Regions from separate parts of the Blastococcus sp. SYSU DS1021 genome, predicted to be linked through region 1. Evidence: predicted binding sites of a transcription regulator. Region 1 holds the regulator's gene; each other region holds the start of a gene.
The links. The regulator LexA, encoded in region 1, represses DNA repair genes until DNA is damaged. The targets are predictions, from matches to a motif close to TCGAACANNTGTTCGA.
Positions count from the first base shown of each region.

Region 2: a site for LexA is predicted at 5,990-6,005, ahead of ACI8AP_RS11565 (DUF6504 family protein). Genes of this name have one in related genera too.
Region 3: a site for LexA is predicted at 5,720-5,735, ahead of ACI8AP_RS08340 (DUF222 domain-containing protein). Genes of this name have one in related genera too.
Region 4: a site for LexA is predicted at 4,117-4,132, ahead of ACI8AP_RS17605 (DUF222 domain-containing protein). Genes of this name have one in related genera too.

Region 1 covers NZ_JBJHAL010000012.1:43,565-51,249, reverse strand. Annotated here, with positions in the region: gene ACI8AP_RS11010 (vitamin B12-dependent ribonucleotide reductase) at 1-2,029, opposite strand, end outside; gene nrdR (transcriptional regulator NrdR) at 2,174-2,695, opposite strand; gene ACI8AP_RS11000 (hypothetical protein) at 3,212-3,970, opposite strand; gene ACI8AP_RS10995 (LysM peptidoglycan-binding domain-containing protein) at 4,096-4,608, opposite strand; gene lexA (transcriptional repressor LexA) at 4,814-5,581, shown strand; gene ACI8AP_RS10985 (hypothetical protein) at 5,585-6,628, opposite strand; gene ACI8AP_RS10980 (phosphatase PAP2 family protein) at 6,600-7,322, opposite strand; gene hflX (GTPase HflX) at 7,381-7,685, opposite strand, start outside.
Region 2 covers NZ_JBJHAL010000013.1:45,617-53,301, reverse strand. Annotated here, with positions in the region: gene ACI8AP_RS11600 (carbohydrate kinase family protein) at 1-461, shown strand, start outside; gene ACI8AP_RS11595 (flavin reductase family protein) at 468-1,127, opposite strand; gene ACI8AP_RS11590 (glycosyltransferase) at 1,124-2,260, opposite strand; gene ACI8AP_RS11585 (carotenoid biosynthesis protein) at 2,257-3,069, opposite strand; gene ACI8AP_RS11580 (phytoene desaturase family protein) at 3,066-4,721, opposite strand; gene ACI8AP_RS11575 (GNAT family N-acetyltransferase) at 4,718-5,311, opposite strand; gene ACI8AP_RS11570 (YbaK/EbsC family protein) at 5,308-5,856, opposite strand; gene ACI8AP_RS11565 (DUF6504 family protein) at 6,092-6,415, shown strand; gene ACI8AP_RS11560 (SAV_6107 family HEPN domain-containing protein) at 6,415-6,924, shown strand; gene ACI8AP_RS11555 (DNA polymerase III subunit alpha) at 6,921-7,685, shown strand, end outside.
Region 3 covers NZ_JBJHAL010000008.1:127,522-135,206, reverse strand. Annotated here, with positions in the region: gene ACI8AP_RS08355 (bifunctional metallophosphatase/5'-nucleotidase) at 1-229, shown strand, start outside; gene ACI8AP_RS08350 (methionine synthase) at 265-1,305, shown strand; gene ligA (NAD-dependent DNA ligase LigA) at 1,390-3,528, shown strand; gene ACI8AP_RS08340 (DUF222 domain-containing protein) at 3,562-5,598, opposite strand; gene ACI8AP_RS08335 (glyoxalase superfamily protein) at 5,997-6,641, shown strand; gene ACI8AP_RS08330 (ACT domain-containing protein) at 6,708-7,382, opposite strand; gene gatC (Asp-tRNA(Asn)/Glu-tRNA(Gln) amidotransferase subunit GatC) at 7,603-7,685, shown strand, end outside.
Region 4 covers NZ_JBJHAL010000027.1:20,879-28,563, reverse strand. Annotated here, with positions in the region: gene ACI8AP_RS17625 (hypothetical protein) at 1-384, opposite strand, end outside; gene ACI8AP_RS17620 (aldehyde dehydrogenase family protein) at 493-1,362, opposite strand; gene ACI8AP_RS17615 (aldehyde dehydrogenase family protein) at 1,359-2,804, opposite strand; gene deoC (deoxyribose-phosphate aldolase) at 2,810-3,805, opposite strand; gene ACI8AP_RS17605 (DUF222 domain-containing protein) at 4,143-5,654, shown strand; gene upp (uracil phosphoribosyltransferase) at 5,723-6,346, shown strand; gene ACI8AP_RS17595 (Gfo/Idh/MocA family protein) at 6,349-7,239, shown strand; gene ACI8AP_RS17590 (DUF805 domain-containing protein) at 7,236-7,661, shown strand; gene ACI8AP_RS17585 (acyltransferase family protein) at 7,675-7,685, opposite strand, start outside.

The DNA of each region.
Region 1 (7,685 bases):
CCTCGACGGTCGCCGTCTCCGGCATGTTGACCGTCTTGCTGATCGCGCCGGAGATGAAGGGCTGGACCGCGGCCATCATGCGGACGTGGCCCATCGGGGAGATGGCCCGCTCACCCATGGCGCAGTCGAACACCTCGTAGTGCTCCGGGCGCAGGCTCGGGGCATCGACGACGTGGCCGTGCTCGGCGATGTACTCGACGATCGCCTCGATCTGCTCCTCCTGGTAGCCCAGGCTCCGCAGCGCCCGCGGCACCGTCTGGTTGACGATCTGCATGGAGCCGCCGCCGACCAGCTTCTTGAACTTGACCAGCGAGAAGTCCGGCTCGATGCCGGTCGTGTCGCAGTCCATCATGAAACCGATCGTGCCGGTGGGGGCCAGCACCGAGGCCTGGGCGTTGCGCCAGCCGTTCTCGGCGCCGATCTCCAGGCACTCCTGCCACTGCTGGGTGGCGACCTTCAGCACGTCGGCGTCGTCGGCGCCCACCGGGCGGATCGCGTCGTTGGCCGCGGCGTGCTTGCGCATGACCCGGGCGTGCGCGTCGGCGTTGCGGGCGAAGCCCTCGTAGGCCCCCACGATGCCAGCGAGCTCGGCCGAGCGCCGGTAGGCGGTGCCGGTCATCAGCGAGGTGATCGCCGCGGCCAGCGTCTGGCCACCGCGCGAGTCGTAGGCGTGGCCGGTCGCCATGAGCAGGGCGCCCAGGTTGGCGTAGCCGATGCCCAGCTGCCGGTAGGCGCGGGTGGTCTCGCCGATCGGCTCGGTCGGGAAGTCGGCGAAGCAGATCGAGATGTCCATCGCGGTGATGACCAGCTCGACGGCCTTCACGAAGTTCTTGGCGTCGAACGTGCCGTCGTCCTTGAGGAACTTCATGAGGTTCAGCGACGCCAGGTTGCACGAGCTGTTGTCCAGGCTCATGTACTCCGAGCACGGGTTGGACGCGTTGATGCGGCCGGTCTCGGGGTTGGTGTGCCAGTCGTTGATCGTGTCGTCGTACTGGATGCCCGGGTCGGCGCACTCCCAGGCGGCCTGGGTGACCTTGCGGAACAGCGACTTGGCGTCGACGGTCTCGATGACCGAGCCGTCGAGGCGGGCCCGCAGGCCGAACTCGTCGCCCTCCTCCACCGCGCGCATGAACTCGTCGGAGACGCGGACCGAGTTGTTGGCGTTCTGGTACTGGACGCTGGTGATGTCCTTGCCACCGAGGTCCATGTCGTACCCGGCGTCGCGCAGCGCGCGGATCTTGTCCTCCTCGCGCGCCTTGGTCTCGATGAACTCCTCGATGTCGGGGTGGTCGATGTCGAGGACGACCATCTTCGCCGCGCGGCGGGTGGCGCCACCGGACTTGATGGTCCCGGCGGAGGCGTCGGCGCCGCGCATGAAGCTGACCGGGCCGGAGGCCGTGCCGCCGGAGGAGAGCAGCTCCTTGGAGGAGCGGATGCGGGAGAGGTTCAGGCCGGCACCGGAGCCGCCCTTGAAGATCAGGCCCTCCTCGCGGTACCAGTTCAGGATCGAGTCCATCTCGTCGTCGACGGCGAGGATGAAGCAGGCGCTGACCTGCTGCGGCGCGCTCGTGCCGACGTTGAACCAGACCGGCGAGTTGAAGCTGAAGTACTGGTGCAGCAGCATCCAGGTCAGCTCGTGCTCGAAGACCTCGGCGTCGCCCTCGGTGGCGAAGTAGCCGTGCTCGCGGCCGGCCTCGGTGTAGGTGAGCACCACGCGGTCGATGAGCTGGCGCAGGCTGGTCTCGCGCTGCGGGGTGCCGACGGCGCCGCGGAAGTACTTCGTGGTGACGATGTTGGTGGCGTTGATGCTCCACTCGGCCGGGAACTCGACACCGCGCTGCTCGAAGTTGATCGAGCCGTCCCGCCAGTTGGTCATGACGACGTCACGACGCTCCCAGGTCACCTCGTCGTACGGGTGCACACCAGCGGTGGTGAAGACGCGCTTGATCTTGAGGCCCTTGGCCCGGCTGGGAGTCTTGGCGCTGCGGCGGGGGCGGGCGCCGGCCACGCGGTCGTCGGTCTCGGTCATGGTGTGGAGCTCTCCCTGGTCGTGTGTCGCGTGGTGCTTCGCGGGGCTGCGCGGTGGTGCTGCGCGGTGGTGGATCGGGGGCTGGGGAAGAGCCGCGATCGGTAACTGCTCGAACTGCTGTCTATCGGGTGGCACCGACAGTTCTCAGGTGCCGGCGCCGGTGCCGGACGGAACGGGTCGCCGGGGCTCGGGCGGGCCCGTCTCCCCCGGCGGCGCGGCGGGCTGCCGGGCCTTCAGCTCGGCGATCTCCCGCTCGAAGTCGGCCACCGAGGTGAAGGAGCGGTAGACGCTGGCGAACCGGAGGTAGGCCACCTCGTCCAGCTCGCGCAGCGGGCCGAGGATGGCCAGGCCGACCTCGTGGCTCGGCACCTCCGCCGCGCCGCTGGCGCGGATGGCGTCCTCCACCTGCTGGGCGAGGAGCTTGAGCTGGCCCTCGTCGACCGGCCGGCCCTGGCAGGCCCGCCGGACGCCGGCAACCACCTTGCTGCGGTTGAACGGCTCGCTGACGCCGTTGCGCTTGACGACGGCGAGCACCGCCTCCTCGACGGTGGTGAACCGCCGCCCGCACGCAGGACAGGAGCGACGACGCCGGGTGGTGGCGCCCTCGTCGGCCTCCCGCGAGTCGATGACCCGACTGTCGGCGTTGTGGCAGAACGGGCAACGCACGGTGGTTCACCTCCCTTCGCGCCGCGCCCGCCACCGGCCGGCTGTGCACTCCCCTGGGGACATCCGGTGGATGCGCCGGGGACAACCTGAGGACCAGCCTGTGGACGGGCTTACAGCTCTGTAACTACTAGATGTAGGGGAACCCTAGGACGGGCCACACAAGATGTGCAAGTGATCGTTCCGTCGGCGTGTTCCGCCCCGACACTGCGGTGCGCAGGCGGAACAGCGGTCCCCAGCTGTCACAGGACACGCCGCGACGACGCGCCGAACTCCGTGCCCGACGCTCCCCGGAGAGGGTGCCGAGCGCGGCGACACACCGCAGGAACGACCCGGGGACGCTCGCCCCGGCAAGGCTGTGCGCTCATGCGCGGTTCCGACCCGCAGAACCACGCGCCGGCCGCACACCGATCGGCGAACTGGGCGGTCCGCACCCGGCCACGGGCGACCCGGCGGGCACGCGACGGCGGCGCCGAGCACCCCCGCGGGGTCGACGCGGCGAGGGCCGCCGAACGACGATCAGACGCTGACCGCGCCGCCCACCCGGGGCCGCCGCGAGTGCGGGATCTGGTCACTCAACCGCATCGGGCGGGTCAGGAGATCCTGGTCGACGTCGGCCGGCGGGGTCCAGCCGCTCGCCGTGGAGCGGGTCTCGACCGTGCTCGCGGAGCGGGCCGCGGGCACCGACCAGCCACCGCCCCGCGGTCGGTCCTCACGGGTCGGGGACTGCGCGTCCGGCGCGCTCTCGACGACGGCCGGGAAGAGGTCGGTGTCGGCGGCGCGGTGCCGGCCCACGACCGGGCCGGACTCGGTGGCCGGAGCGCGGTGCCGACCCGGGGGCGGCACCGGCACCGGCACCGAGGACGCCGGCGCGGCCTGCACGGCGTCGCTCTCCGGCGCGCGCCGGCGACCGCCCGGCCGCTGGGCACCGGTTCGCGGCTCGCAGCGGTCGCGCAGCAGCGGCAGGCTGGCGGTCGCCTCGACATCGGTCGACGGACCGTCACGCAGCGGTGCCGCTGACAGGGAGGCGGGCATCGCCTGCGTCACCGGGGACACCTCGACGGCCGGCGACTCCGGGAGCCGCACATCCCCCAGGTCGATCCAGAGCGCCTGCTCCTCGCCTCCGGCGACGACCCGCACCCACATCTGGCACGCGCCGGAGTCGTCGTGTCGCCACCCCAACAGCTCCCCCGCACACCAGGCACCCGCCTGGTGGACCTCGACGGCCTGGGGACGAGTGGTGAACACGGCGGCGCGGTTCTCCATGACGCTGGACACGGACGTACCGTAGGTGGCCGACCAGCACGCACGGTGAACGTGCCTGTACTGAGGGTTGACGAAGTCGCCGGGCCGCGTTGTGAACACCTCGCCCTGGCGCGCAGGCACCGAGCCCTACGGGGCCGTCAGGGCAGGACGAGGACCTGACCAGGCGAGATGGCCGCGGAGCCGAGCCCGTTCAGCCGCTGGATGTCGACGACGACGTCGCGGACATCGCGCCCGTCGGCGACCGCGCCGGCGATGGACCAGAGCGTGTCACCCGGCTCGACGATCACATTGGTCGTCCCCATGAGCTCCAATCCGCCACCCGCATCCCCGAGGACGGCGCTGCCGAGGACGATCACGCCCGCGGCGAGGAGGAGGGTGAGGACCGCGAGCACACGACGGCCGCGCGACGTCAACCGGAGCGGCGGCTGCTCCACCCGCTCCCGACGCCCCCGGCCGGGCGATCGCCCCACCGTCGCCCGTGGGCCGCTCATCCTCCCGCGAGCCGGCGCGGGCAGAGGTTCGGGCATCTCCGCGTAGGAGCGAGGCGGCGGGAGCACCCGGAGACGCCGGGCGGGTGGCGGACCGGCGCGCCGCTCCCCCGGGTCGACCGACACCTGGCCGCGGACCCGCAGTGCCGTGCTGCTCGTCATGTGTTCAGCCCTCCTGGCCGGCACCCGCCGGACGCGAACGTGTGTTCGATTCGAACGCTTGTCCGATGTCTACCGGATGGGACCGACACTTGGGGAGCGACACGGGAAAGTTTCGAACACCTGTTTGAAGTGGCCGCCGATCGGCGCTACCGTTCCTCCGACGACGAGGGTCGAGAGCTGCGCGGGCAGCCGGCGAGGAGGAGACGTGGCGGACTCGAGCAGGACGTCCGGCAACCGGGGCGGCACCGCGGGCGTGGCCCCGGGGACGGCGGACGGTTCGGCGTCGGTACGGGCCTTTCCCGACCGCGCGGCCGATGGGGACGGGCTCACCCAGCGGCAGCGGCGGGTGCTCGAGGTGATCCGCGACTCCATCGACCGGCGCGGCTACCCGCCGTCGGTGCGTGAGATCGGCGAGGCCGTCGGGCTGTCCTCGGCATCCTCGGTCGCGCACCAGCTCTCGGTGCTGCAGAAGAAGGGCTGGCTGCGGCGCGACCCGAACCGCCCGCGCGCCCTGGACGTGCGACTGCCCGGGGATGCCGGCCGGGCCACCGCCGCACCGGTCGAACCCCCCGTGGTCGGCGACGGCGTGCAGGCCGCCGCGCCCGCCTATGTCCCGCTCGTGGGCCGGATCGCCGCCGGTGGCCCAGTGCTCGCCGAGCAGGCGGTGGAGGACGTCTTCCCGCTGCCGCGCGAGCTGGTCGGCGAGGGAACCGTCTTCATGCTCAAGGTGGCCGGCGACTCGATGGTCGAGGCCGCCATCTGCGACGGCGACTGGGTCGTCGTCCGCCAGCAGCCGACCGCCGAGAACGGGGAGATCGTGGCGGCGATGATCGACGGCGAGGCGACGGTGAAGACCTACAAGCGCCGGGACGGTCACGTGTGGCTGCTGCCGCACAACCCGGCCTACGAACCGATTCCCGGAGACGAGGCGACGATCCTCGGGCGGGTGGTGTCGGTCCTGCGCCGGGTCTGAGGGTCAGGTCCGGCGGCGCAGTTTCCCGCCCACCCAGACCACGAGAGTGGCGACGACGGCGGCGATCAGCGCCGAGGCGATCGGCGAGCGGTCCGAGCGGGTGAGTTCCGCGAAGGACGGCAGCGGGTCCTCCGCGGGAGTCGGCTTCGCGGCGGCGGTCGCGGCGGGCAGGGGAACCACGGTGACGGCGCTGGGCAGGCCCTCGCTCGCGACCACGAGCGCCCGGTTGTCGGCGGAGAAGCTGACGGCCTCGCCCTGCGGCGACTCGGGGAGCGCCACCCGCACCGGTTCGCCGGCCAGCGCACCGGGCACGTCCGAACCGGACAGCGGCCACACGTAGGCGTCCGTGTAGGTGCGCAGCGCCAGTGCGCTCCCGTCGCCGGCAACGGCACCTCCGGTGATCAGCAACTGCCCCGCACGACCCACGGGGCCACCCGGGGTTCCGGTGAGGGTGACGTTGACCGTGCCCACCCGCTCCATCGGCACAGTGCCGCCGTCGACGAGCGCGGCGGCGGGCCGGTAGACCCCGCTGGAGCCGAGCACTTCCTTGGTCACGAGGTACGGCGTCCCGTCCGGGGCCAGGAGCAGCGCCTCGGCGTCGTGCGCGCCGTCGGGGTAGGTCAGCCGATGCAGCGCTGCCGCGCCGTCGGGCCGGAGGACATGCAGCGCGACGGTGGCACGGCTCGTGCCGTTGTCACCGGTGTCGGCGATCCAGACGCTCCCGTCCGAGCCGACGCCGAGGTCTTCGGGGTCGAAGGGGTCCGCGGCCCCGGCCTGCACGTCGACCACCGCACAGGCGGCATCGAGCCCGAGGACTTCGACCCGGTCACCGCCGTCGTTGAGGGCGAGCATCTGCTCTCCTACCACCACCAGGCCGGACAGCTCGGCGAGTCGGGGGTCCGTGATGGCGCACCGGACCTCCGGCGCCGGCTCCTCCGCCGACGCGGACCCGGGGACGAGCACGGCCAGGGCGCCGGTCAGGGCGCTCGCGACGACGAGCCGACGCCGCCGGGCGCGGCTAGGAACTCGCTTGGCCTGCTCGGGCACGTACCAAGCGTGACAGAACCATCGCGTCCAGTGCATGAACCACGCCCAGGAGGACGATCCCGACAGCGGCGCCCACGACCGCGTCGGTGACCCAGTGGAAGTCCAGCGACACCATCGCCGCGCCAGTGGCGACCGGCCCGACGACGCTCAGCCACCAGAAGGTCCGCTGTACCGCCGGCGGGAGCCCGTACTCGACCGCCTGCCAGCGGGCCACCCCCCACATGAGCACTGCGTTGGCGACGTGACCGGAGGGGAACGAGGCGCCGTCGGCGTGGAAGAAGTAGGAGCCCGGGAACGCCGGCGCCGTCCGCCCGATCCCGTGCTTGATCGCGTACACCCCGGCGGTCAGCACCCCGAGCGCCAGCAGCACGCGGAGGGCCGGCATCCAGGTGCCGCGCCGCCACAGCAGGTAGCCGACCAGGCCGGCGAGGACGACGAGGATGGTCACGCGCCCGCCGAGCTGCGTGACCACCCACACCGCCGGGTAGCCCGGCGTGTCCCTCAGGCCCCAGTCGCTGACGATCTCCGACACCCGGAGGTCCATCCGCTCCGACGGCCCGTGGCGGAGCAGGTCGGCGGTGATGAGGACGCCGACCAGCAGCGCCACGGCGACCAGCCACCACGGCGGCCGGCCGGGCGGGACCACGGGGGCGGCGCGCGGTGACTCGGCCACCCGCACCGCGCCCCTGGTCACGCCGCCACCGTACCGGCCCGTGACCGGATCGTGATCCGAGCCGATCGACCGCCCCAGCTCAGCCCACCGGGACCGCGAACTCCTCGAGCACCGCGGCGAGGGCGCCGTCCACCCGCGCGGTGAGCCGTGTGCCGCCGTCCTCGTGCCGCTCGCCGAGCACCTCGCCGTCCCGGTGCACCCGGGCCACGAGATCACCGCGCTCGTAGGGCACGAGCACGTCGACCTCGACGTCGGGGTGCGGCAGCCGCTCGGCCACCAGCTTGCGGAGGGCGTCGATGCCGACGCCGGTGCGGGCCGAGACCCAGACCGCGCCCGGCAGGGCCTGGCGGAGGGTGAGGATGTCCTCCTCGCTCATCGCGTCGA
Region 2 (7,685 bases), on a different contig from region 1:
AGCTGGCCTGGGCCGACGGCGAGATGATCCGCGAGCTGGTGCACGGCGCGGAGGTGCTGTTCACCAACGAGTACGAGTCGGCGCTGCTCCTGCAGAAGACCGGCTGGACGGCCGACGAGGTGCTCGCCCGCGTGGGCATCTGGGTGACCACCCGCGCCGCCGACGGCGTCCTGGTGCGGCGGGCCGGCGAGGAGCCGCTGTCGGTGATCGCGGTGCCCGAGACCAAGCCGGTGGAGCCCACCGGGGGTGGCGACGCGCTGCGCGCCGGGTTCATCGCCGGACGGACGTGGGGGCTGGGCCTGGAGCGCGCCACCCAGCTGGGCTCCGCCGTCGCCACCGCCGCGGTCGAGGTCATCGGCACGCAGGAGTACGACCTGCCACGGGAGAGCTTCCTGGCCCGCTTCGCCGAGGCGTTCGGGGCCGAGGCCGCCGACGAGGTCGCCGCCCACCTGCCGGGCTGACCGCGGTCACTCCCCGCGGACGGCCTCCCCGATCGCGGGGTCCTCGGCCCACCGGCGGTAGGGGATGCGCGCGATCTCGCGGATCTCGCCCACCGTCGTCCACTCGTTGCCGCCGAGCCGGGCCAGCGGCTTGAGGTGCTCGATCCGCGGCCGCCCGTCCCGCACGGCGTCGGCCCACACGCTGATGTGCCGGACCCGGCCGAGGACGACGGTGCTGTCGCCCAGCCGCAGGGTCGAGTGCAGGACGCACTCGATGGACACGGGGGACTCCGCCACGCGCATCGCGGCGACCGTGTCCGCGGGCTCGAGCCGCACCCCGGCCTGCTCGGCCTCGCTGGTGTCCGGCGGGAAGTCGGTGGCGGTGGCGTTGACCTGCTCGAAGAGGGCCTCGGGCGTCAGGTTCACGGTGAACTCGCCGGTGGCCTCCACGTTGCGCAGCGAGTCCTTGCGGCCCACCGAGGTGAACTGGACGACCGGCGGGTCGACGCAGGCGACGGTGTAGAAGGAGTGCGGGGCGAGGTTGTGCACGCCGGCGGCGGAGCGGCTGCACACCCACGCGATCGGGCGGGGCACGACGACGGAGTTCAGCACCCGGTAGAAGGCGCCGGCGTCCATCGCGGCCGGGTCGAACGAGGTGCGTGGGCGCTGCTGCTCGGCGGAGGTCACCGGCTCATCGTCGCCGACGCCGCCGGCCGGGTCGCGCCGACGGGTCGGCCGCGCCAGCGCAGGGTGCCCCGCCGACGCCCCCGGACCGACCGGATCATCAGGACGTCCAGGGCCAGCACCGACACCGGGTGCGCGAGGGCGTCCGGCCAGGCGCGCGCTCCGCTGGCCCGTGCACCGGCGAGGCGGCCGGCCATCCCGGCCAGGTAGCCCACCAGCCCGGCGGGCGAGCCACGGAGGGCAGCCAGGGGCGGGACGACGTAGACGGCGGTCAGCGTGGCCGCGGCCGCCAGCCCGGCCACCGGCGTCCCGCCCACGGAGGCCCACAGCGACTTCGCGTAGCCGTCGCGGACCGCTGCCCACCCGTCGTACATCCGGCAGGCGGCGAGGCACGAACCGTCGATCGGCACGCCCCGCCCGCCGGCGCGCTTGACCGCCCGCAGCAGGGCGATGTCCTCGAGCACCTCCCCGCGCACGGCCGCATGGCCCCCGGCGCGCTCGTACGCCGAGCGCCGCACCACGAGGAACTGGCCGTTGGCGGCGGCCAGCGACGGGCGGGGCGAGCGCTCGGCGAGCCGCAGGGGCAGGGTCGTCAGCCAGAGCCACGGGGCCAGGGGCTGCACCAGGCGCTCCGCCGGGCCCACCGCCAACGGCCGCGGCCACGGCGAGACCAGGTCCAGGCGGTGGGCGTCGAGCACCGCCACGGCCGCGGCGACGGCGTCGGGGAAGAGGCGGACGTCGGCGTCGACGAACACCAGCACCTCGGCGTCCCCGGCCTCGGCCGCCCCCACCGCGCAGGCGTGCGGCTTGCCCAGCCACCCGGCCGGCAGGGTCGGGGCGGTCACCAGCCGCACCCGCGGGTCGCCCACGGCCCGGACGACGTCGGCGGTGCCGTCGGTGGAGCCGTCGTCGACCACGACGACCCGGAGCCGCTCGGCGCCGCGCTGGTCGAGCAGCGCCGCCAGGCAGCCGGCGACCTGCTCGGCCTCGTCGCGCACCGGCAGCACGACGGTGACCGGCCGGTCCACCGCCGGGGGATCCGCCGGCGGGCGGCGCAGCAGCGCGGTGTTGACGGCAGCGTGCACGGCGCCGGCGACCGAGACACCGGCCAGCGTGCGCAGCAGGCGCCCGCTCACGGCCGCCCCGCGCGCCGGCGCTGCAGCGCCAGGACGGCCAGGACGCAGGCGCCCAGCGCCGCCCCCCAGGCCGCCGAGCCGGGCAGGCCCAGCCAGCCGGCGTGCGCGAGGGCGCCGCCGAGGGTCATCCACGCCAGCGCGAACAACGGGGCGCCCGGGCCGACGCGTGGTTCGCTCGCGGTGCGGGCGACCAGCACGTCGAGCAGCGTCATCAGCACCAGCCCGGCCAGCAGCCACCCGGCGAGGTTGGTCAGCGGCACGGTCTCGATGCCCGGCAGGCCGGGGGAGGGGTGCTCCCACGTCCAGTAGCCGGCCTGCACCAGCTGCGGGTCGAGGACGACGTCCCACGCCGCGAAGACCGCCGCCGCCCAGGCGACCCGCGCCGGCCGGCGGCGGCTCGCGCGTACCGGGCGGGCCAGCACCTCGCCGAGCAACCAGCTGGGCCAGGCCATCATCAGCCAGGCCAGCGGCACCAGGAACGGGACGCCGAGCAGGGTGGGGCCGAGGACGTCGCTGTAGCGGTAGCTGCCGTAGGGGAACCCGGTGGCCACCCCGACCGACTCGAACGCGATGGCGACCGACGCGACCAGCACGAGCACGCCCAGCCCGGTGCGGGCACCCCGGCTCAGCCCCGCGTGCGCGACCGACAGCGCCGAGCCGAGCAGCACGATGCCCCAGGAGACGACGTCCCGGTCGGGGCCCGAGGTGAGCGGGTAGGCGATCGCCGTGGCGACCAGCGCCGCGACCAGCAGGACGGGGACCACGCGCGCCGCGGTCGGTGCCGGCGGTGCCGCGGTGGTGGTCGTCACGCCCTTCCCGCTCCGTCCCGGATCCGGCGGACCGCGCGGCCGGCCGCCGCCCGCGCGCGGGGCAGCGCCCGGCGGTCGGCGAGGACCGTGCGGGCCGCCGTCCGCCCGGAGTTGCCCGAGACCCCGCCGCCGGGGTGGGTGGAGGCGCCGGAGAGGTACAGGCCGGGGAGCCCGGGCACGCGGTAGCCCGACAGGCCAGGGGCCGGGCGCAGGGCGAACATGCTGGCCAGGCCCATCTCCACGTGCATGACGTTGCCACGGGGGAGGGACAGCTCCCGCTCGAGGGCCAGTGGGGTCTGCACGTACGTCTCCCGGACCGAGGCGGCGAACCCGGGGGCGTGGCGGTCGACGGCCTCGATCAGCCGCCGGGCCTCGGTGTCGGCCAGGGCGTCCCAGTCGCCGCCGTCGGCCAGTGCGTACGGGTACCACTGGCCCCAGATCGTGACCACGTGCCGCCCGGGCGGGGCCAGGGTGTCGTCGCTCGCGGAGAACGACATGGCCAGCGGCACCGGCTCGCGGGGCAGCTGCCCGGCACCCCAGTCGCCGTGCGCGGCGGCCAGCTGCGCCCGGTCGGTGCAGAGCAGCTGGAGGCCCTGCAGCGCCTCCGGCCCGGCACCGGGGTAGGACGGCGGGGCGTCGGTCAGGGCACGGACCACCAGGCCGAAGCCGTTGCCGACCGGTGGGGCGGCGTCGGCCAGGACCGGCGGGGCCGCGTCGCCGGCCAGCTCCCGGGTGACGCCGATGTGGCAGGCGGCCACCACCGCCGGGGCCCGGACCACCCGGCCGGCGCGGGTCTCGACGCCGGCGACCCGGCCGTCCTCCACGAGCAGCCGCGCGGCGCCGTCGCCGAGCACGACCCGGCCGCCGTCGGACTCCAGCCGCCGGCGCAGCGCCTGGGTCAGCCCGCCGGAGCCGCCCACGGGGTGCCCGGGTGGGACGTCGTGCAGCAGCGCCACCCAGCCGACCATCGCCGCGGTGCCGGGCTCGGACATCGGTGGGCCCGACTGGGCGCCGAACCACGCCAGCGCCGCCTTGAGCCGCTCGCTGCCGAACCACTTGTCCAGCAGGGCGTCGCCGGAGCCGAGGAAGTCGACCGCCAGCTCACCGCCCGGGGTGCGCGGCCGTCCCTCGGTGGGCGCACCCAGCGGCCAGAACGACCGCACCAGGCCACCGGCCGACGGTGCGCGGCCGAAGGAGGCGACCACGGCCCGGCTGCGGGGACCCCAGACCTCGACGAACCGGCGGTAGGCCGCGGCGTCGGCCGGTCCGCAGGCGGCCGCGATCGAGGCGCAGGTGGCGTCGAGGTCCACGGCGAAGACCAGCGGCCGGCCGGCCGGCCCGGGATCGCCGGGCGAGGGGGCCGGCGCGAAGCCCCACGGGTCGCAGTCGACGTAGCGCAGCCCGTGGGCGGCGAGGTCGAGCTCCTCGACGATGCCGCTGTGCCGGACGATGACGTGCGCGCTGGACCCGCGGTCCACGCGGACCCCGGGCCAGCGCTCCACGGTGGAGACCGCCCCGCCGAGGACGTCGTCGGACTCGACGACCTCCACGGACAGGCCCTCCCGGGCGAGGTAGCAGGCGGCCACGAGGCCGTTGTGGCCGGAGCCGACGACGACGACGTCCACGGGTGCGGCGGGTTCGGGGGCGGTCACGACCGGGAGTTCGTCGCGGAGGGGTCGCGCGGATGCAGCGGCAGCCGTGCGCCCAGGATCGCGAAGGGGCGGGAGTCGCCGGGGAAGTGGTAGCCGCGGGCCAGGTCGACGAACCCGTCGGCGCGGTACAGCCGGAACGCCTTGGTGTCGGCGTCCGGTGTGGAGAGCAGGGCGACCGGGTGCGGCAGGCCCTCGACCAGCGCGTGCAGCAGCCGCCGGCCCAGCCCCTGGCTCTGCGCGTCGGGGTGGACGTGCAGCTCGCAGACCTCGAAGGCGCCGGGCAGCCACTTCTTCGCCGTGCGGCGGTCCAGCGCCGCGCGCACCTGGTCGTGCCACCACTGCCCGGGGGCGATGAGGTAGCCGTACCCGAAGCCGACCAGCCGCTCGCCCTCCGGGGTCTGCGCGAAGGCCCCGACGGCGCGGAAGCCGGGCCGTTCGGTGTGCTGGATCGCGTAGCCGTACCGGCCGGCGACGATGCCGGAGTCGTAGCCCATGGCCAGCCCGTAGATGGCCAGCACCTCGTGCATGTGCTCCCGCATCCAGGGGACGGGGAGCTCGAGGATCCGGGTGGCCGGGCGGGTGCCCGTCACGGCGCGACCCCGGTGGCGTCCGACAGGTCGCCGCCGCCGACCGTCGTGGCGGTCCCGTCGAGCGGACCGCCGCCCACCTCGGCCGCGGTGCCGGCGGTGATGCGGAGCAGCTCGTCGTAGCTGGTCGGGAAGACCGCCGTCGGGTGCCCCGCCGCGGCCCACAGCCGGTCGTACCGGGCGAGCTCCACGTCGACGAGGGTGCCGAGGGGGGCCGGATGCCCCACCGGGGCCACCCCGCCGATGGGCTGGCCGGTGTGCTCGCGGACGACGTCCGCGGGGGCGGGCGCCAGGGAGCCGACGCCGAGCAGCGCCGCGACCTGGACGACGTCGACGCGGTGCGCGCCGCTGGTGAGGACGAGCAGGGGCGCGCCGTCGGCGAGGAAGAGCAGGCTGTTGACGATCGCACCGACCGGCACGCCCAGCGCGGCGGCGGCTGCGGCCGCGGTGCGGACCTCGGCGGGGAGGACTCTCACCTCACCCTCGGCGCCGGCCGCGGCGAGGGCCCGGGCGACGGCGGCCACCCGGGGGTGCGGGGGTGGGCTCATGCACTGATCCTGCCACCGCCCGGAAAGAGGCGCGCCCGGTGTGTCCCGTCCGGCGGGGGGTGCGGGCGCGGTCGACGGACACGCCGTGGCCTGGCTTGACGAGGGGTGGGCGCTCGGGTCTACTGGTCGTCGTTCGAACGCGTGTTCGAACGACGTCCGGCCCGTCCTTCCCGGCTCTCTTCCCCGCCGGTGGGGTGGCGGGCGTGCGCGCGGGGTGAGGCGTGGGGAGGCTGTCATGAGCCGGGTGCTCGGTGAGGTCGTCGGTCGGGCCGGCGAAGAGGTGCAGGTCGAGCGCGGCCCGCTGGGGCCGGTGCAGTTCTGGCGCGGGCAGTCCCGGTACGTCGTGGGCGAGCTGCTCGACTCCTGGCTGGAGACCGCGCCGTGGTGGCTGCGGGACGCGGAGGCGGGCGGTGCGTCCGACGACCTGGTGGCGCCCCGTGAGGTCTGGCGGGTGGAGGCGGTGCGGGCCGGGCGGTCCCGGATGAGCTTCGCCGGCGTCTACGACCTGACGTGGGACGCCGCCGGCAACCGCTGGTGGCTCGTCCGGGTGCACGACTGATGGGCGCCGCACGAGCCGTGCCGGCCGGCCAGCTGCCGCTGCCGCCCGCGTTGCCCGCCGCGGCCGCCGGGCTGCTCCGCCAGGCGCACCGCGGCCTGGCCGAGGCGGCCGCGGCCACCGATCCGCGGGAGCGGTACGCCACCGCGCACCTGGCGGCGCTCCGGGCCGCCGCCGCGGTGCTGGCCGCCCGCACCCGTCCCGAGGGCGGCCGCCGGCGGCCGCGCAGCGCCTGGGTCCTGCTGGGGCAGGTCGCCCCCGAACTGGGGGAGTGGGCCACCTTCTTCGCCGCCGGTGCGGCCAAACGCGCCGCGGCGGAGGCGGGGTTGTCCCGGGCGGTCACCGAGCGGGAGGCCGACGACCTGGTCCGTGACGTGCGGGGCTTCCTCGCCGTGGTCGAGGCCGGGCTCGGGGTCGACGCACCGCCCGAGCCGCCCCGCTACCCGAGGCCGCACGTGGTCGGCGGGGCGCCGTCCCGGTCGGGGTCCCGGTCCACCGGGTCCCGGACGTGAGTGACCCCTTCGTCCACCTGCACGTCGCCTCCGGCTACTCCATGCGGTACGGGGCCAACCACCCCGCCGATCTGGTGGCCCGGGCCGCCGAGCACGGCATGCCGGCGCTGGCCCTGACCGACCGGGACGGGCTCTACGGCGCGGTGAAGTTCGCGCTGGCCTGCCGGTCGGCCGGGGTGCGGCCGATCTTCGGGGTCGACCTGGCGGTGGCGCCGGCGCTGGGTACCAGCGTGCCGCCGGCGCTCGCGCACGTGCTGGGGGAGGAGCCCTCCGCGGCCCGGTCCTCGCGGTCGCGGGCCGCGGCGCCCCCGCGCCGGACCCCGGCCCGGGGCGGGGTGAACGTCGACCCGCGGCTGCCCAGGGTCACCTTCCTCGCGCGGAACGGGGCCGGCTGGCGGTCGCTGTGCCGGCTGACCAGCGCCACCCACCTGCGCGGCACCCGCGGCGAGCCGGTGAGCTCGCTGGCGATCGCCGCCGAGCACGCCTCCGGGCTGGTCCCCCTGCTCGGTCCCGACTCCCCGGTGGGCCGGGCGCTGCTGGCGGGTCGGGCCGACCTGGCCGGCCAGCAGCTGGACGCCTGGCGGGCGGTCTTCGGGCCGGGGCTGGCGCTGGAGGTGGTGCACCACCGGGGCCGGGGTGACCGGCAGCGCGCCCAGGCGCTGCTCCGGTTCGCCGCCGAGCAGCAGGTGCCGGTGGTCCTGAGCAACGCGGTCCGGTACGTCGACGCCCTCGACGCCCCGACCGCCGACGTGCTGGACGCC
Region 3 (7,685 bases), on a different contig from region 1:
CCTGGAGATCGACGGCGCGCGCGTCGAGCCGGAGGGGCGTTACCGGGTGGCTATGACGAGCTACCTGCGCGAGGGGGGCGAGGGGTACACCTCCTTCGCCGAGGGCGACGACGTCGTGCGCGGGCCCTCGGACCGCCGGGCCCTGGTGGCGTATGTCGGGTCGCGCTCCCCGGTGGGTCCGCCGGCGCTGGGGCTCGCCGTCCCGACCGACCAGCGGCTGGCCTGCTGAACCGGTGCTCCGGGCGACGGGCTACCGTCGCCGCCGTGGTCTCCCCGCTCGACCCCGCCCATCCCGCCCCGGGGGCTGCCGACGGCGCCCAGCCGGCCGGTCCGCCCTGGGGCCCCGCCACCGGTGTGGGATCCCTGCCGGGCAGCGACCCGGCCGAGGCGGCGCGCACGGTGGTGGGGGAGCTGCCGGGGTTCGCCCACCTCCCCGAGCTGCCCGGCCGGGGCCCCGGGGCCGACATGCTCGGGCGCACCGCGGCGCTGCTGGTCGGCCTCGCGGTCGACCTCACCCCCTCGGGCTGGCGGCTGGTGCCGCGGCCCGGGATGGACCAGCAGCGGGCCGAGGAGTTCCTCGCCCGGGACCTCGACGCGCTGCACGACGTGGCCGAGGACTGGACGGGGCCGTTCAAGGTGCAGGCCACCGGGCCGTGGACCCTCGCCGCGGGGCTGGAGCGCACCCGGGGGGACCGGGCGGTGGTCGATCCCGGGGCGCGGCGCGATCTGGGTCAGTCGCTGGCCGAGGGGCTCTCCGCGCACGTGGCGGCCGTGCAGAACCGGCTCCCCGGCGCGCGGATCGTGGTCCAGCTCGACGAGCCGTCGGTTCCCGCGGTGCTCCAGGGCGGGCTGCCGACGATCAGCGGTTTCGGGAAGCTGCCGGCGGTCGCCGCCGACGTCGTCGAGCAGGAGCTGGCCGCCGTCCTGCGGGCGCTGCCCGGCCCCGTGGTGGTGCACTGCTGCGCGCCGCGCATGCCGCTCACCCTGTTCCGCGCAGCCGGCGCGGCCGGACTCTCGTTCGACCTGGGCCTGGTCCAGGACCTCGACGCGGTGGGTGAGGCGGTCGACGCCGGGGTGCACCTGCTGCCGGGCGTCGTGCCGGGCACCGACACCGCACTGCCGGCTCCGAAGGCGACGGCGTCGCGGGTGCAGGCCTGGTGGAGCGAGCTGGGGTTCGCCGCCGAACGGCTGCCCGGGGCGGTGACGCTCACCCCCGCCTGTGGACTCGCGGGGGCGACGCCGTCCTACGCCCGCGCCGCGATGCGCCAGGTGCGCGAGGCCGCGAAGTACCTGCTGCCCGGGTAGCGCGAGGGACCTGCCGCCGGGAGCACCGCGCCACGAGCGGGTGAGCCCCGGTTGACCGTCGTACCCGCCGGATACCGTTCGCCCGTGAGCACCGACGCCGACCTCGTCGAACCGTCCGTCACCCCGGTGGCCGACCGGGAGGACCTCACCGAGGTCCCCGACGACGTCCGCACGCGCCACCGCGACCTCTCCGAGGAGCTGGACCGGTACGCCTTCGCGTACTACGTGCGCGACGAGCCGCTGATCAGCGACGGCCAGTACGACGAGCTGATGGCCGAGCTGAAGGCGATCGAGTCCGCGCACCCGGCCCTGGTCACCCCGGACTCGCCCAGCCAGAAGGTCAACGGTGGCTTCACCGCGACCTTCGCCCCCGTGCAGCACCTGGAGCGCATGCAGAGCCTGGACAACGCCTTCAGCAGCGACGAGCTGTCGGCCTGGGCGGCGCGCGCCGAGCGGGAGGGCGCGGCGGAGGCCAGCTACCTGTGCGAGCTGAAGGTCGACGGGGTGGCCGTCGACCTGGTCTACGAGCGGGGCCGCCTGGTCCGGGCCGCCACCCGGGGCGACGGGGTGACCGGCGAGGACGTCACCGCCAACGTGCGCACGATGGACGACGTCCCCCAGCAGCTCACCGGCGACGACGTCCCGGAGTTGCTGGAGGTCCGCGGCGAGATCTACTTCCCCGTCGCCGCGTTCGCCGACGTGAACGCCGCCATGGTGGAGCAGGGCAAGCCGCCGTTCGCCAACCCGCGCAACGCCGCGGCCGGCTCGCTGCGGCAGAAGGACCCGAAGGTCACCGCGTCCCGCCCGCTGCGGATGGTCGTCCACGGGCTGGGCGCCCGCACGGGCTTCGAGCCGGAGCGGCAGTCGGCGGCCTACGAGGGCCTGCGCGCGCTGAGGCTGCCGGTGAGCGACCGCTTCGAGGTCGTCCCCGATCTCGAGGGCGTGTGGGCCTACATCGAGCGCTACCGCGAGCAGCGCCACGCGGTGGAGCACGAGATCGACGGTGTCGTGGTGAAGGTGGACCAGGTCGCGCTGCAGCGTCGGCTGGGGTCGACCTCCCGGGCGCCGCGGTGGGCGATCGCGTTCAAGTACCCGCCGGAGGAGGCGACGACGAAGCTCCTGGACATCCGGGTCAACGTCGGGCGCACCGGCCGGGTGACGCCGTTCGCCTTCATGGAGCCGGTGAAGGTGGCCGGGTCGACGGTGCAGCTGGCCACCCTGCACAACGCCAGCGAGGTGAAGCGCAAGGGCGTGCTGATCGGCGACACGGTCGTCATCCGCAAGGCCGGTGACGTGATCCCCGAGGTGCTGGGCCCGGTCGTCGCGGCCCGGACCGGCGACGAGCGCGAGTTCGTCATGCCGACCCACTGCCCCGAGTGCGGCACGGAGCTGCGGCCGGAGAAGGAGGGGGACGCCGACATCCGCTGCCCCAACGCCCGGTCCTGCCCGGCGCAGCTGCGGGAACGGGTCTTCCACGTGGCGGGGCGTGGCGCCTTCGACATCGAGAACCTCGGCTACGAGGCGGCGGTCGCACTGCTGCAGAGCCGGCTGCTCACCGACGAGGGCGATCTGTTCTTCCTCGACGAGGAGCAGCTGCAGCGCTCGCCGTTCTTCACGCGGAAGAACGGCACCCTGTCGGCCAACGGCGCCAAGCTGCTGACCAACCTGCAGGTCCGCAAGGACGTGCCGCTGTGGCGGGTGCTCGTCGCGCTGTCGATCCGGCACGTGGGGCCCACCGCCGCGCAGGCGCTGGCCCGCGACTTCCGGTCGATGGACCGGATCATCGCCGCCACGGAGGATGAGCTGGCCGCCGCGGACGGCGTGGGTCCGACGATCGCGAGGTCGGTGCGCGACTGGTTCGCCGTCGACTGGCACCGCGACGTCGTGGAGAAGTGGCGGCAGGCCGGGGTGCGCATGGCCGACGCGGCCGAGGACGCACCCCCGGGACCGCTGACCGGCGTCACCGTGGTCGTCACCGGGTCGCTGCGCGACTTCAGCCGCGACCAGGCGATCGCGGCGATCCAGGAGCGGGGCGGCAAGGTGACCGGTTCGGTGTCGAAGAAGACCGGCTTCGTCGTCGTGGGCGCCGACCCGGGCAGCAAGTACGACAAGGCGGTGCAGGTGAAGGCACCGATCCTGGACGACGACGGCTTCCGGGTGCTGCTGGAGCAGGGGCCGGACGCCGCCCGCGAGGTCGCGACGATCGGCGACGGCAGCGAGTAGCCCCGCGGCCGGGTGCGCCAACGATCACCTGGGTCAGTAGGGCGGGGGAGTCGTGCTCGCCACCATGCCGGTCGGTGTGGTGACGGTGAGCGTGCCGTCGGGCGCCAGGTCGTAGGCCCAGCCGGGCGCCTGGTGCTTGCCCCGGTGGTGGCGGGTGCAGAAGCCGGTGAGGTTCTCCGCACTCGTCGGCCCCTCGGGGTAGGGGCGGTCGTGGTCGAGCTCCCCGCCCAGCGGGACGCGCCGGCGGCAGCCCGGGAAGCGGCAGCGGCGGTCGCGGGCGCGGATGTACCGGTCGAGCGCGGCCCCGGGTCGATACCCGTCGGTCGGGCCGGGCGGGTCGAGCCCCGGACGGCCGGTGAGGTCGTGCGTGCACCGGGTCGGCGCGCGGCGGCAGGCGGCGTCGCCGCAGTGGGCCAGGCGGCGGAGTTCGCGGCTGTCGGTGAGCGCGAGCAGCGCGCCGGTGAGTTCGTCGACCACCGCGATCCGCGGCCGGTCGACCAGCGTCCCGCCGCTGCTCGCATCGAGCAGCGCGGCGAGGGCTGCCCGGCGGGACTCCCCGGCGTCGGCGCAGGCGTCGAGATCGCTCGGCGCACGAGTGACCCGGCCGGCGGCGCTGCGCAGCCACGCGCTCTCGTCCTGGCGGTCGGCGCGCTGGGCGTCGGCCACCATCCTCCGGGCGCGACCGATCGCCCGGTCCAGGCCGAGCAGGGCGTCTGCGGCGGCCTGCAGCGACCCGTGCGCGTTGGCCCAGTGAGAGGAGCTGTCGCCGTCGTCTGTCCCTGGTTCCACCTCGGTGCCGGGCCCGGGGTCGGGTTCCGGGTCAGGGCCGGGGTCGTGTTGCGGTTCCAGCCCGGGATCGGGGGATCCTTCCGCTTCGGGGTCCGGCGCCGGCTCGGAGAACGCCCCGGCTGCTTCGAGCCAGGCCTCGAAGCGGGCCTCCTCGGCCCACCGCCGGAGGAGCTCGTCCTCCGGGGTGTACTCCGCGCCGCCCCATTCGCCCCGGAGAGCGCGGGCCTCGACCTCCGCCCACCACCGCTCGTCGGCCTCCCGCCACTCCGTGGCCCGGGTGTGCAGCGGCCAGGCAACGGTGGGGCAGACGTCGTCGGGCGAGGAGTCGGTGCCGTGGGCGTCCTCCGGCCGGCTGTCGGCCCGGCCATCTCCTGTCGGCGAGTGGCCGTCCGCGGCCGTCGTGGCGCCCTCGCCGCAGGGATCCGGCGCCGGCCCGGGCAGCAGGCCCAGGGCGCGGGCGAGCGCGCGGACGACCTCGGCCGGTACGGGTTCACCGCCGATCTCACCCGGCTGGTCGCCGCCGAGCAAGGTTCGCGCCCCCGCGACCACGGTCAGCTGCGCCTGCACGGCGGGCAGTTCGTTCTGCTCCGGCCGGAGCACCAGGTCGAGCAGGCAGTCGGCCATCTTCTGGCCGCGCGTCCTGCGGTCGTCCGGGTCGTCCAGATTGTCGGCGTAGCGCCCCAGCGCATCCAGCAGCCCCTGCGCTTCGGGCACCGTGAGCAGCGCGCCGAGGACCGCCATGCCCTCGCGGCGATCGGGCCGGACGGAGACGCCTCGCTCGCGGAGGGCCGCAGCCAGCCGGGCGGCTTCGTCGCGTGCGTCACGGGCCAGGCCGAGCCGGCGCGCCTTGGCGCCGAGCTGCGCAGGTGTGGTCACCCGGCCGGACATCCACCGGAGCAGCTCCCGTTCGACGGCGGCCCGCTTCGCCGCGTCGGCGATCGGCGCCACCCGCTCGAGCATCGGCCAGAGGTGTCCCGGGTGGAGATCCCCGCGTTCCAGTGCGGCCAGCGTTCCCGGGAGACGGTGCACCAGCGTCAGCGATCGCGTCAGCAGCTGCTCGGCCGCCTGGGTGGAGATCGACAGGGCCACCACCAGCTCCTGCGCTGCCCACTCGCTGACGTCGGCCAGCACCTCCGGCCGGGCGGCGCGGCGCTCCTCGCTCATGGCCCCCGGCTGGCCCGCCGGGCGATCGGCCGAGGCGGGACGGGTGGCGGCGAACTCGGCGACCGCCCGGGCGCGCAGCGCGGTCTGCCGGGCGATCTCCCGGTCCGCCGCCTGCACAGCACCCAGCGGACCGGTGGCCCAGCCGGCGGCGGGCGCCGAGGCAGCGGAGGCGCCCGATGCCGGACGACCCGACGCGGACGGAGGGAGCGTCGTCCCTGACGTCGTCCCGGTCATGCCTTCGATCATATGTTCGAAGGAGCGTCGGTGCAAGCGAAGCACGAAGAAGGCGCAGGTCAGGGGCTCAGCGATCAGGCCTCGAGGCGTCCGGAAGGGGGTTGACCGACCTGCTGCGGCTGCCTAGGTTCCTGCTCGGCTGATGCGGCCGGCCGCTCGCGCCCCCGGGGGTGTGGTGAACGCATCGTGACTTCACTGACCTGTCCACCGGTCCACCACGGCGAACCAGTCAGCAACGCGAGCACTGGCGTGCATCGACGGGTTCGCCGATCGGAGGATCCATGTCGGACGCCGAGTCGAGGCGCGATCCGGACAGCCGGTCCGCCAAGCAGATGGCCAGGCGGCTCCGCGCCGCGCTGCGCGAGCGGCAGGGGCTCGAGCTGACGCACGGCCAGTGCCTGGAGCTGGTGGCGCGCCAGTTGGGCGCGGCGGACTGGAACACCCTCAACGCCAGGCTCGCGCCGTCCCCGGTGCGGGTGCCGGGGGGTGGGTCGGGCACCACCATCCCGGTGTTGCGGATCTTCTCCGTCGACGTCGCGTTGCAGTTCTACGTCGACTTCCTCGGGTTCCGCCTGGATTTCGGGGGCCCGTCGGGCGGAGAGGGGACGCCCTTCTACGGGCAGGTCACCCAGGCGTCCACCACGTTGCACCTGACCGAGGTCGCCTACACGCCCGGCGCCGGAGCCACGGTGCTGGTCTGGATCGCGGGGTTGGACTCCCTCCGGGAGGAGCTGAACGCCCGCCGGGCGGAGGTGCCGGTATGGGGCCCGGCGGTCTGGGTGCCCGAGATCGAGGAGGCGCCGTGGGGAGCTCGCGTGCTGACCCTTGCCGACCCGTTCGGCAACCATCTCCACCTCAACGAGCCCACCGATGCGGAGGCCCGGCGCTTGCTGCCCGCGTGGGGAGCGGTGGGTTCCTCCGGTTGAGCGGCGAGCGGTCCTGGTGGCGCCCGAGCGGGGTGCCGGCCGCTGGTGGCGGTCGCCGAATGCCGGTCAGGGCGGCGGCAGGTGGGCGACCGTCGTCGCGATCCCGGTGAAGTGGGCCAGGCGGAGGAGCTCCGACCGGCGGAATGCCGGGCCGCCGGAGCGGCCGAGCACGATGGCCCGGCCGGCGCCGTAGGGCACGGCCATCATCTCGATGGCCATCTCCTGCCACCGCTCCGGCAGCCAGGGGTCGTCGCTGGGCAGCAGCCGCGGGCCGCTCAGCGGCAGCCACGGCAAGGTGAGGCCGGGAAAGGCCGGCGCCGCGTCCGAGGCCGCGAGCACCGCGCCCTCGGTCAGCGGGGCCGGTTGCCCCGAGTCGTCGAGGATCACCGCCCAGCCGCTGTGGAAGACCCGCGGCAACGACGCGGTCAGCAGCTCGGTCGGCGGGCGATCGCCGCGGGCGAGCGCATCCAGCAGGTCCAGTTCGCGGTGGGTGTCCAGCGGGCCGGCGAAGGGGCGCAGCGACTCCACCCGCACGCCGTCGACCGCCTGCGCCACCGTGATGAGGCTGTCGGGCAGCCGGTCGCCCGGCAGGTCCACGACGACGTCGTCGACCGCGATCCCGTTGCCCCGCTCGAGCACGTCCACCGAGACGATGTCGATGCCTGCGGTGCCCAGTGCGGTCGCCACCGCACCGAGGATGCCCGGGCGGTCGGGCAGCACCAGGCGCAGGAGATAGGACACGGTTCCTCCGGGTCATGGGCCCCATGGCCCCCTTCCGGGGCCCGCCGCGAGCCTGCGAGCGGTGGGGAGGAGGGGGGCCTCGTTCGATCTCCGTCGATCGCGATCGGGAGGAGCCTCTCACGCTGACCGGCGTCCGGAGGGCCCCACGTAGAGTGGCCCGGTCACGCCCCGGGCCGAGAGCGGGCCGCCGGGCACCGCCGAAGTGGAGTTCCGCCGCAGCATGAGCACCCCCTCCCCGAAGGGTCGACTGACCCGTGACGAGGTGGCCCACCTGGCACACCTGTCCCGGCTCGCCGTGAGCGA
Region 4 (7,685 bases), on a different contig from region 1:
GAGCCGGCTGACGATGTCGACGGTCGCGGCGAGCTCCTCCACCGCCCACCGGTCGGGGTCCTCGGCGGCGACGTCGTACACCCCGTCGAGGTCGTACCGGTGGTCCTCGTCCGGGGTGAGGTCCGCTGCGTCCAGACCGGCGACGACCGGCCACACCGGGTGGTCGGCCAGGTCGTGGTCGGTGCGGGTGCGGCAGAAGGCGGCGAGCTTCTCCGGCGACGGGAAGAGGTGCACCGTGGCGCGCCCGCCCGCCCCGTCACCCTCGGTCGTGCCGAGGAACGCCTGCCACTCCTCGCCGTCCTCCTCCCACGGCGGAGCCCACAGGGTGTATCCGGTGCGGTCGTCGAGGGTCAGTGCGATGGGGACGATGCTGGGCCTGGCCACCGCACCATCCTGCCTTGTCGGCTCGGAGTTGCACCTCCGGGCCGCGCGGCGGGACCCCGAGGTCGATCATGTGGCCGGCGCGGCCGTGGATCGCCTCCTGCGGCCTGCTCAGATCCCCATCGGGTGCCACACCGTCTTGGTCTCGAGGAACGGGGTCATCCGGGACAGCCCGGGGTCGACGGTCCAGTCCGGCTCGGTGGCCGGCGGGCGGACGACGCGCTTGATCGTGCCGGCGGCCTCGCGCTCGAGCTCCATCGCGCGGTCGGCCGGAGCGCCGGTGAGGTCGATGGCGTCGACGTCGGCGTGCTCGGCCAGCCACGGGCCCAGCTCCCCGGCGTCGCCGGTGAGCAGGTTGACCACCCCGCCGGGTACGTCGCTGGTGGCGAGCACCTCGCCCAGGGTGACGGCCGGGATCGGCCGCTCCTTGGAGGTGACGACGACGGCGGTGCTGCCGGTCGCGAGCACCGGGGCGAGAACGCTCACCAGTCCGAGCAGCGACGACTGCTGGGGCGCGAGGACGGCGACCACACCGGTGGGCTCGGGCAGGCTGAAGTCGAAGTACGGCCCGGCGACGGGGTTCGCGCCGCCGAGGACGGCGGCCAGCTTGTCGGTCCAGCCGGCGTACCAGACCCAGCGGTCGATGGCGGCGTCGACGGCGGCCCGCGCCTTGGACGCCGACAGGCCCTCGGCCGCGCCGACCTCCTCGCAGAACTGGACGTGCCGGCCCTCCATCACCTCGGCCACCCGGTAGAGGACCTGGCCGCGGTTGTACGCGGTCGCGCCCGACCACTTCGCGAAGGCGCCGCGGGCGGCGACGACGGCGTCGCGGGCGTCCTTGCGGCTCGCCCACGCGACGTTGGCGAGGAAGAGGCCCCTGGCGTCGGTGACCTCGTAGGTGCGGCCGGACTCCGAGCGCGGGAAGGCGCCGCCCACGTACAGCTTGTAGGTCTTGCGGACGGCGAGACGATCGCTGCTCACTGCTCGGCACCCTTCAGGTATGCGGCCAGACCGTGCCGGCCGCCCTCTCGCCCGTAGCCCGACTGCTTGTAGCCGCCGAACGGCGACGTCGGGTCGAACTTGTTGAACGTGTTGGCCCACACCACGCCGGCGCGCAGCTGGTCGGCGATCTTCAGGATCCGTGACCCCTTCTCGCTCCAGATGCCGGCCGACAGCCCGTAGGTGGAGTTGTTGGCCTTGGCGACCGCCTCGTCCGGCGTCCGGAAGGTGAGCACCGACAGCACGGGGCCGAAGACCTCGTCGCGGGCGATGCGGTGCGCGGGGGAGACGTCGGTGAACACCGTGGGCGGGAACCAGTAGCCGCGCTCGGGCAGCTCGCAGGCGGGCTGCCAGCGCTGCGCGCCCTCGGCCTCGCCGATGTCCGACAGCTCGCGGATGCGGGCGAGCTGCTCGGCGCTGTTGATCGCGCCGATGTCGGTGTTCTTGTCCAGCGGGTCGCCCACCCGCAGCGTGCCGATCCGCCGTTGCAGGCTGGCGATGACCTCGTCGTGGATCGACTCCTGCACCAGCAGCCGGGAGCCCGCGCAGCAGACGTGGCCCTGGTTGAAGAAGATGCCCTGCACGATGCCCTCGACGGCCTGGTCGATCGGGGCGTCGTCGAAGACGATGTTCGCCGCCTTGCCGCCCAGCTCCAGCGTCAGCTTCTTGCGGGTGCCGGCGACCGCGCGGGCGATCTGCCGGCCGACGTCGGTGGACCCGGTGAAAGCCACCTTGTCGACGTCGTCGTGCTCGACGACCGCGCGGCCGGTGTCGCCGGCGCCGGTCACGATGTTCACCACGCCCGGCGGCAGGTCGGCCTGGCGGCAGACCTCGGCGAACAGCAGCGCGGTGAGCGGGGTGGTCTCGGCGGGCTTGAGGACGACGGTGTTGCCGGTCGCGAGCGCCGGGGCGACCTTCCACGCGAGCATCAGCAGCGGGAAGTTCCACGGGATGACCTGGCCGGCGACGCCCAGCGGCTTCGGTCCCGGCCCGAGGCCCGCCCAGTCCAGCTTGTCGGCCCAGCCCGCGTGGTAGAAGAAGTGCGCCGCGGCCAGCGGGACGTCGACGTCGCGGGACTCCCGGATCGGCTTGCCGTTGTCCAGCGACTCGAGGACGGCGAACTCGCGGGCGCGCTCCTGCAGCAGCCGGGCGATGCGGAACAGGTACTTGCCGCGGTCGGCGGGGCGCATCGGACCCCAGGTCCTCTCGAACGCCTTCCGGGCGGCGCGCACCGCGCGGTCGACGTCGGCGGTGGTGCCGGTGGCGACCTCGGCGAGCACCTCCTCGGTGGCCGGGTTCACCGTCTTCAGCGGCTCGCCGGAGCCGTCGACGAACTCGCCGTCGACGAACAGGCCGTACGAGGGGGCGATGGTGACGATCGACCGCGACTCGGGCGCGGGGGCGTACTCGAAAACGCTGGTCATCGCTGTCAGTCCACCGTGACGTAGTCGGGGCCGGAGTAGTGGCCGGTGCGCAGCTTCTGCCGCTGCAGCAGGAGGTCGTTGAGCAGGCTGGAGGCGCCGAAGCGGAACCAGTCGGGGTCCAGCCAGTCGGGGCCCACGGTCTCGTTGATCAGCACGAGGTGCTTGATCGCGTCCTTCGTCGTCCGGATGCCGCCGGCGGGCTTGAAGCCGACCTGCCGGCCGGTGGCGAGGCGGAAGTCGCGGACCGCTTCCAGCATCACCAGGGCGACGGGCAGTGTGGCGGCAGGGCTCACCTTGCCGGTGGAGGTCTTGATGAAGTCGCCGCCGGCGAGCATGGCGATCCAGCTCGCGCGCCGGACGTTGTCCAGCGTCATCAGCTCGCCGGTCTCGAGGATGACCTTGAGGTGTGCGTCCCCGCAGGCCTCCTTCACCGCGACGATCTCCTCGTAGACGTCGAGGTAGCGGCCGGCCAGGAACGCGCCGCGGTCGATGACCATGTCGATCTCGTCGGCGCCGTTCGACACGGCGTCCCGGACGTCGGCCAGCTTCACCGCACGGCTCGCGCGGCCGCTGGGGAAGGCGGTGGCGACGGCGGCCACGTGGATCCCGGTGCCGGCCAGCACCTCCCGCGCGACGCCGGCGAGGTCGCCGTAGACGCAGACGGCGGCGACCTGCGGCGTCGTCGGGTCCGACGGGTCGGGCTGCTTGGCCTTGGCGGCCAGGCTGCGCACCTTGCCGGGGGTGTCGGCGCCCTCGAGCGTGGTCAGGTCGACCATCGAGATGGCGGTGTCGATCGCCCACGCCTTCGAGGTGGTCTTGATCGACCGGGTGCCCAGCTGCGCGACGCGCGCCTCGGCGCCCACCTGGTCGACACCGGGCAGGCCGTGCAGGAAGGCGCGGAAGGCCGAGTCGGAGCGGGTCACGTCGTCGTACGGCGGCGACGGCGCGTGCACCGCGGGGGTCGCCCCGGGCAGCGCGTCGGGGTCGAGCACGTGGGTCATGCCGGCCATTCTCCCCTGCCGGGGGACCGGTCCCCGAACGCGCTCACCCGCAGGGGCGGTCCTGACCCGCAGCCGAGCTCGTGACGTTCCCGCGGGAACGTGCTCGGGGCCTTCGGATCGCGAGTGACCGACCCGCCGGTGGGCGTTCCCGCGGGAACGCGCTCGGCCCCCTCGGACCCGGGTGGCGGACCCCCCGGTCGGGCGTTCCCGCGGGAACGTCCCCCTTGCTGGGGGTGGCGCCCCGTCCGTCGGGCGCTCCCGCGCGGGAACGTGCCTGCTGGGCCGGAGATGTCACCCCCCGCTCCTACGCTTCGATCACACGTCCGAAGGAGGCGTCGTGGTGGAGAAGTCCGTGCCGGAACTGGCACGCGAGATCGCGTCCGGCGCGGTGCGGCTGGCCGCCGCCACCGCCGCGTGGCTGCGGCTCGTGGCCGAGTTCGATCGGCGGGAGGGCTGGCGCGCGGTCGGGATCCTGTCGTGCGCCCACTGGCTGGCCTGGCAGTGCGGCATGGCCCCGGGCACGGCCCGGGAGCACGTCCGGGTCGCCCGGGGTCTCGGTGCGCTGCCGCTGATCTCCGCCGCCTTCGCCGAGGGGCGGTTGTCCTACTCCAAGGTCCGGGCGTTGACCCGCGTCGCGGAGCCCGACACCGAGCGGGAGCTGCTGGAGACGGCGCTCGAGGCCACGGCCTCGCAGGTGGAACGCCTGGTCCGCTCGTGGCGGCGGGCGGACCGCGCCGACGAGGGGACCATCGCACTGAAGCGGCAGTTCCAGCACTGGTGGGACGACGACGGCATGCTCGTCGTACGGATGCGCCTTGCGCCCGAGGAAGGTGCGGACTTCCTCGCGGCGGTCGACTCGCTGGCCGAACGCGAAGCCCGTCGGGACCGCGCCGCGGCGAAGCGGGCAGCCGCGGAGCGGGAAGCGGGCGTGGCCGGAGGCCTGGAGCGGGACGAGGACCTGGAACGGGAGGAGATCGCGTGCGCCCGGGAGCGGACGGGGGCCCGGCGCTGCACGGCGGTCGCCCGGCTCGCCGGAGCCGCCCACCACGCCGACCGGCGGCCGGGTGACCCACCCCGGCGCGAGGTCGTGGTGCACGTCGACGCCGCCGTCCTCGCCGACGACGCTGCCGCCGGGCAGGCCTACCTCGATGGCGGCCCGGCGCTGCACGCGACCGAGGTCCGGCGGATGCTCTGCGAGGCGACCGTCGTGACCATGCTGGAGTGCGGGCGGGAGGTCCTCGGCGTGGGCCGCAAGCGCCGGCTGGCCACCCGCGCGCAGCGGCGTGCGCTGCTGCGCCGGGACGGGGGCTGTGCCCGGCCGGGGTGCACCGAGACGCGGATCGAACGGCTGCACGCCCACCACATGCGGCACTGGCTGTTCGGTGGTGGGACGGACCTCGACAACGTGGTGCTGCTCTGCGACGTCGACCACGGATCGGTGCACGAGCTGGACCTGGTGCTGACCCGGCGCGACGGCCGGTTGGTCGCGCTCGCCCCCGACGGGCGGCGGGTGTGGGGCGCCGCGGACGCCGCCTTCACCCATGGTCTGGCGGGTCTGGCCGGGAGCCCCGAGGTCCCCGCCGAGGCGGCCTTCGTCGGCGTGCAGCCGGTCGACGAGCTGGCCGCCCGCCGCCCGGAGCCTCGGCCGTCCCCGCGACCGGCGGCCGGTGCCCCCGGTGCGTCGGCGGACCCGTTGTTCCCGGACGGGAAGCCGCCGCTGCCCGACGCGATGCGCGCGGGGGGCGAGCGCATGGACATGGCCTGGGCCGTGGGTGTCCTGATGGGGAACCGGGACCTGCGGCCTCGCTTGGCCGCCGAGGCCCGTGGCAACCCGTTGGTGGCCGCCTGAGCGCCAGGTCGGAAGGCGCCCCCAGTGACCGGGCGAACGCAGCGCCGGGTGCCGATACGGTGTCCGGCGTGCAGCTCACCGTCGTCGACCACCCGCTCGCCCGTGCCCGCCTCTCCCGGATGCGGGACGAGCGCACGGACAACGCCATGTTCCGCGCCGCCCTGCGCGAGCTCACGCAGATGCTGGTCTACGAGGCCACCCGCGACCTCGCGGTGGCCGAGGAGCCGATCACCACCCCCGTCACCACGACGACCGGCTACCGGCTGGCCGCGCCGCCGCTCATCGTCCCGGTGCTGCGGGCGGGCCTCGGCATGGCCGACACCGCGCACGGGATGCTGCCGGAGTCGCAGATGGGCTTCGTCGGGCTCGCGCGCAACGAGGAGACCTTCCAGCCGGAGGCCTACATGGCCTCGCTGCCGGAGTCGCTCGTCGGCCGCGACGTCTTCGTCCTCGACCCGATGCTGGCCACCGGCGGATCCCTCGTGCACTGCTGCCAGCTGCTCACCGCGCGCGGCACGACCTCGATCACGGTGCTGTGCGCGCTCGCCGCTCCGGACGGCATCCGCCGGCTGGAGGAGAGCGGGCTGCCGCTGCGCGTCTTCACCGCCAGCATCGACGAGGGGCTCAACGACAAGGCCTACATCGTGCCCGGCCTGGGTGACGCCGGCGACCGCCAGTTCGGCGCGGTCTGACCGTGCGCTTCGGAATCCTCGGCACCGGTCACTGGGCGCGTGCCGTGCACGCGACCGCCCTCGCCGGCCACCCGTCGGCCGAGCTGGTGGGCGTGTGGGGCCGCGACCTCGCCAAGGCGAAGGCGCTCGGCGCGGAGTTCGAGGTCCCCGGCCACGGCGACGTCGAGGCGCTGCTGGCCGAGGTCGACGCCGTGGCGATCGCGCTGCCGCCGGACGTGCAGGCGTCGCTCGCGGTGCGCGCGGCGGAGGCGGGCAAGCACCTGCTGCTGGAGAAGCCGATCGCGCTCGACGTGGCAGCGGCCGACCGGGTGGTCGACGCGGTGCGCGCCGCCGGGGTCGCCTCCGTCGTCTTCTTCACCTTCCGCTTCCAGACGGCGACCTCCACCTGGCTCACCCAGGCCGCGCGCACCCGCCTGGCCGGCGGAGCCGGCTCCTGGCTCTCCTCGCTGGCCGGCACGCCCTTCGCGGCCTCGCCGTGGCGGCAGGAGCACGGGGCGCTGTGGGACATCGGCCCGCACGCGCTGTCGGTGCTGGTGCCGGCGCTGGGGCCGGTCGTCGCGGTGCAGGCCGGCCCGGGGCTCCGGGACACCGTCCACCTGGTGCTCACGCACGAGTCGGGGACGGCGTCGACCGTGACGCTCTCGCACACGGTGGCGTCCATGTCGACCGGCATCGAGTTCTTCGTGCACGGGGACGCCGGCCGGCTCGTCCTCCTGCCCGACGTCGAGGCCCCGGTGGAGGCGTTCTCCGTCGCCGTCGACGAGCTGACCTCCGCCGCGATCGCCGGCGGCACCCACCCCTGCGACGTGGGGTTCGGCCGGGACGTCGTCGCCGTGCTGGCGACGGCCGCCCGGGCGCTGGACTCCGGCTGCCGCCAAGCCGTCCGCGGATGACCAGCGCCCCGCCGGCGCGGCGCTCGTGGACCCCGTTGGACTGGTACCTGCCCACCGGGCGGATCCGGCGGCGGGACTGGTGGCAGCGCTACGTCCTGGTCTTCGCCGTGCTCGGGCTCGTCGCCACCTCGATCGACGCGACCTGGTTCCCGGACAGCTACCCGCGCATCAGCCGCGACGGGGGGTTCGACCTGCTCTGGCCGTTCCCGGACCAGGGCGGACCGGTGACGGCGATCTCGGCGCTGGTGCTGCTCGTGCCGAACATCGCCGCGATGGTCACGCGACTGCACGACCGGGACCACTCCGCCTGGTGGCTGCTGTGGCACCTGCTGCCCGGGATCGGCTGGCTGGTCCTGCTGGTGACCATCGGCTTCCTCGGCAGCGAGCCGCGCGTCAACCGCTACGGGCCGCCCCCCGGCTGAGCCGGCCCGCCGATCACCAGCCGA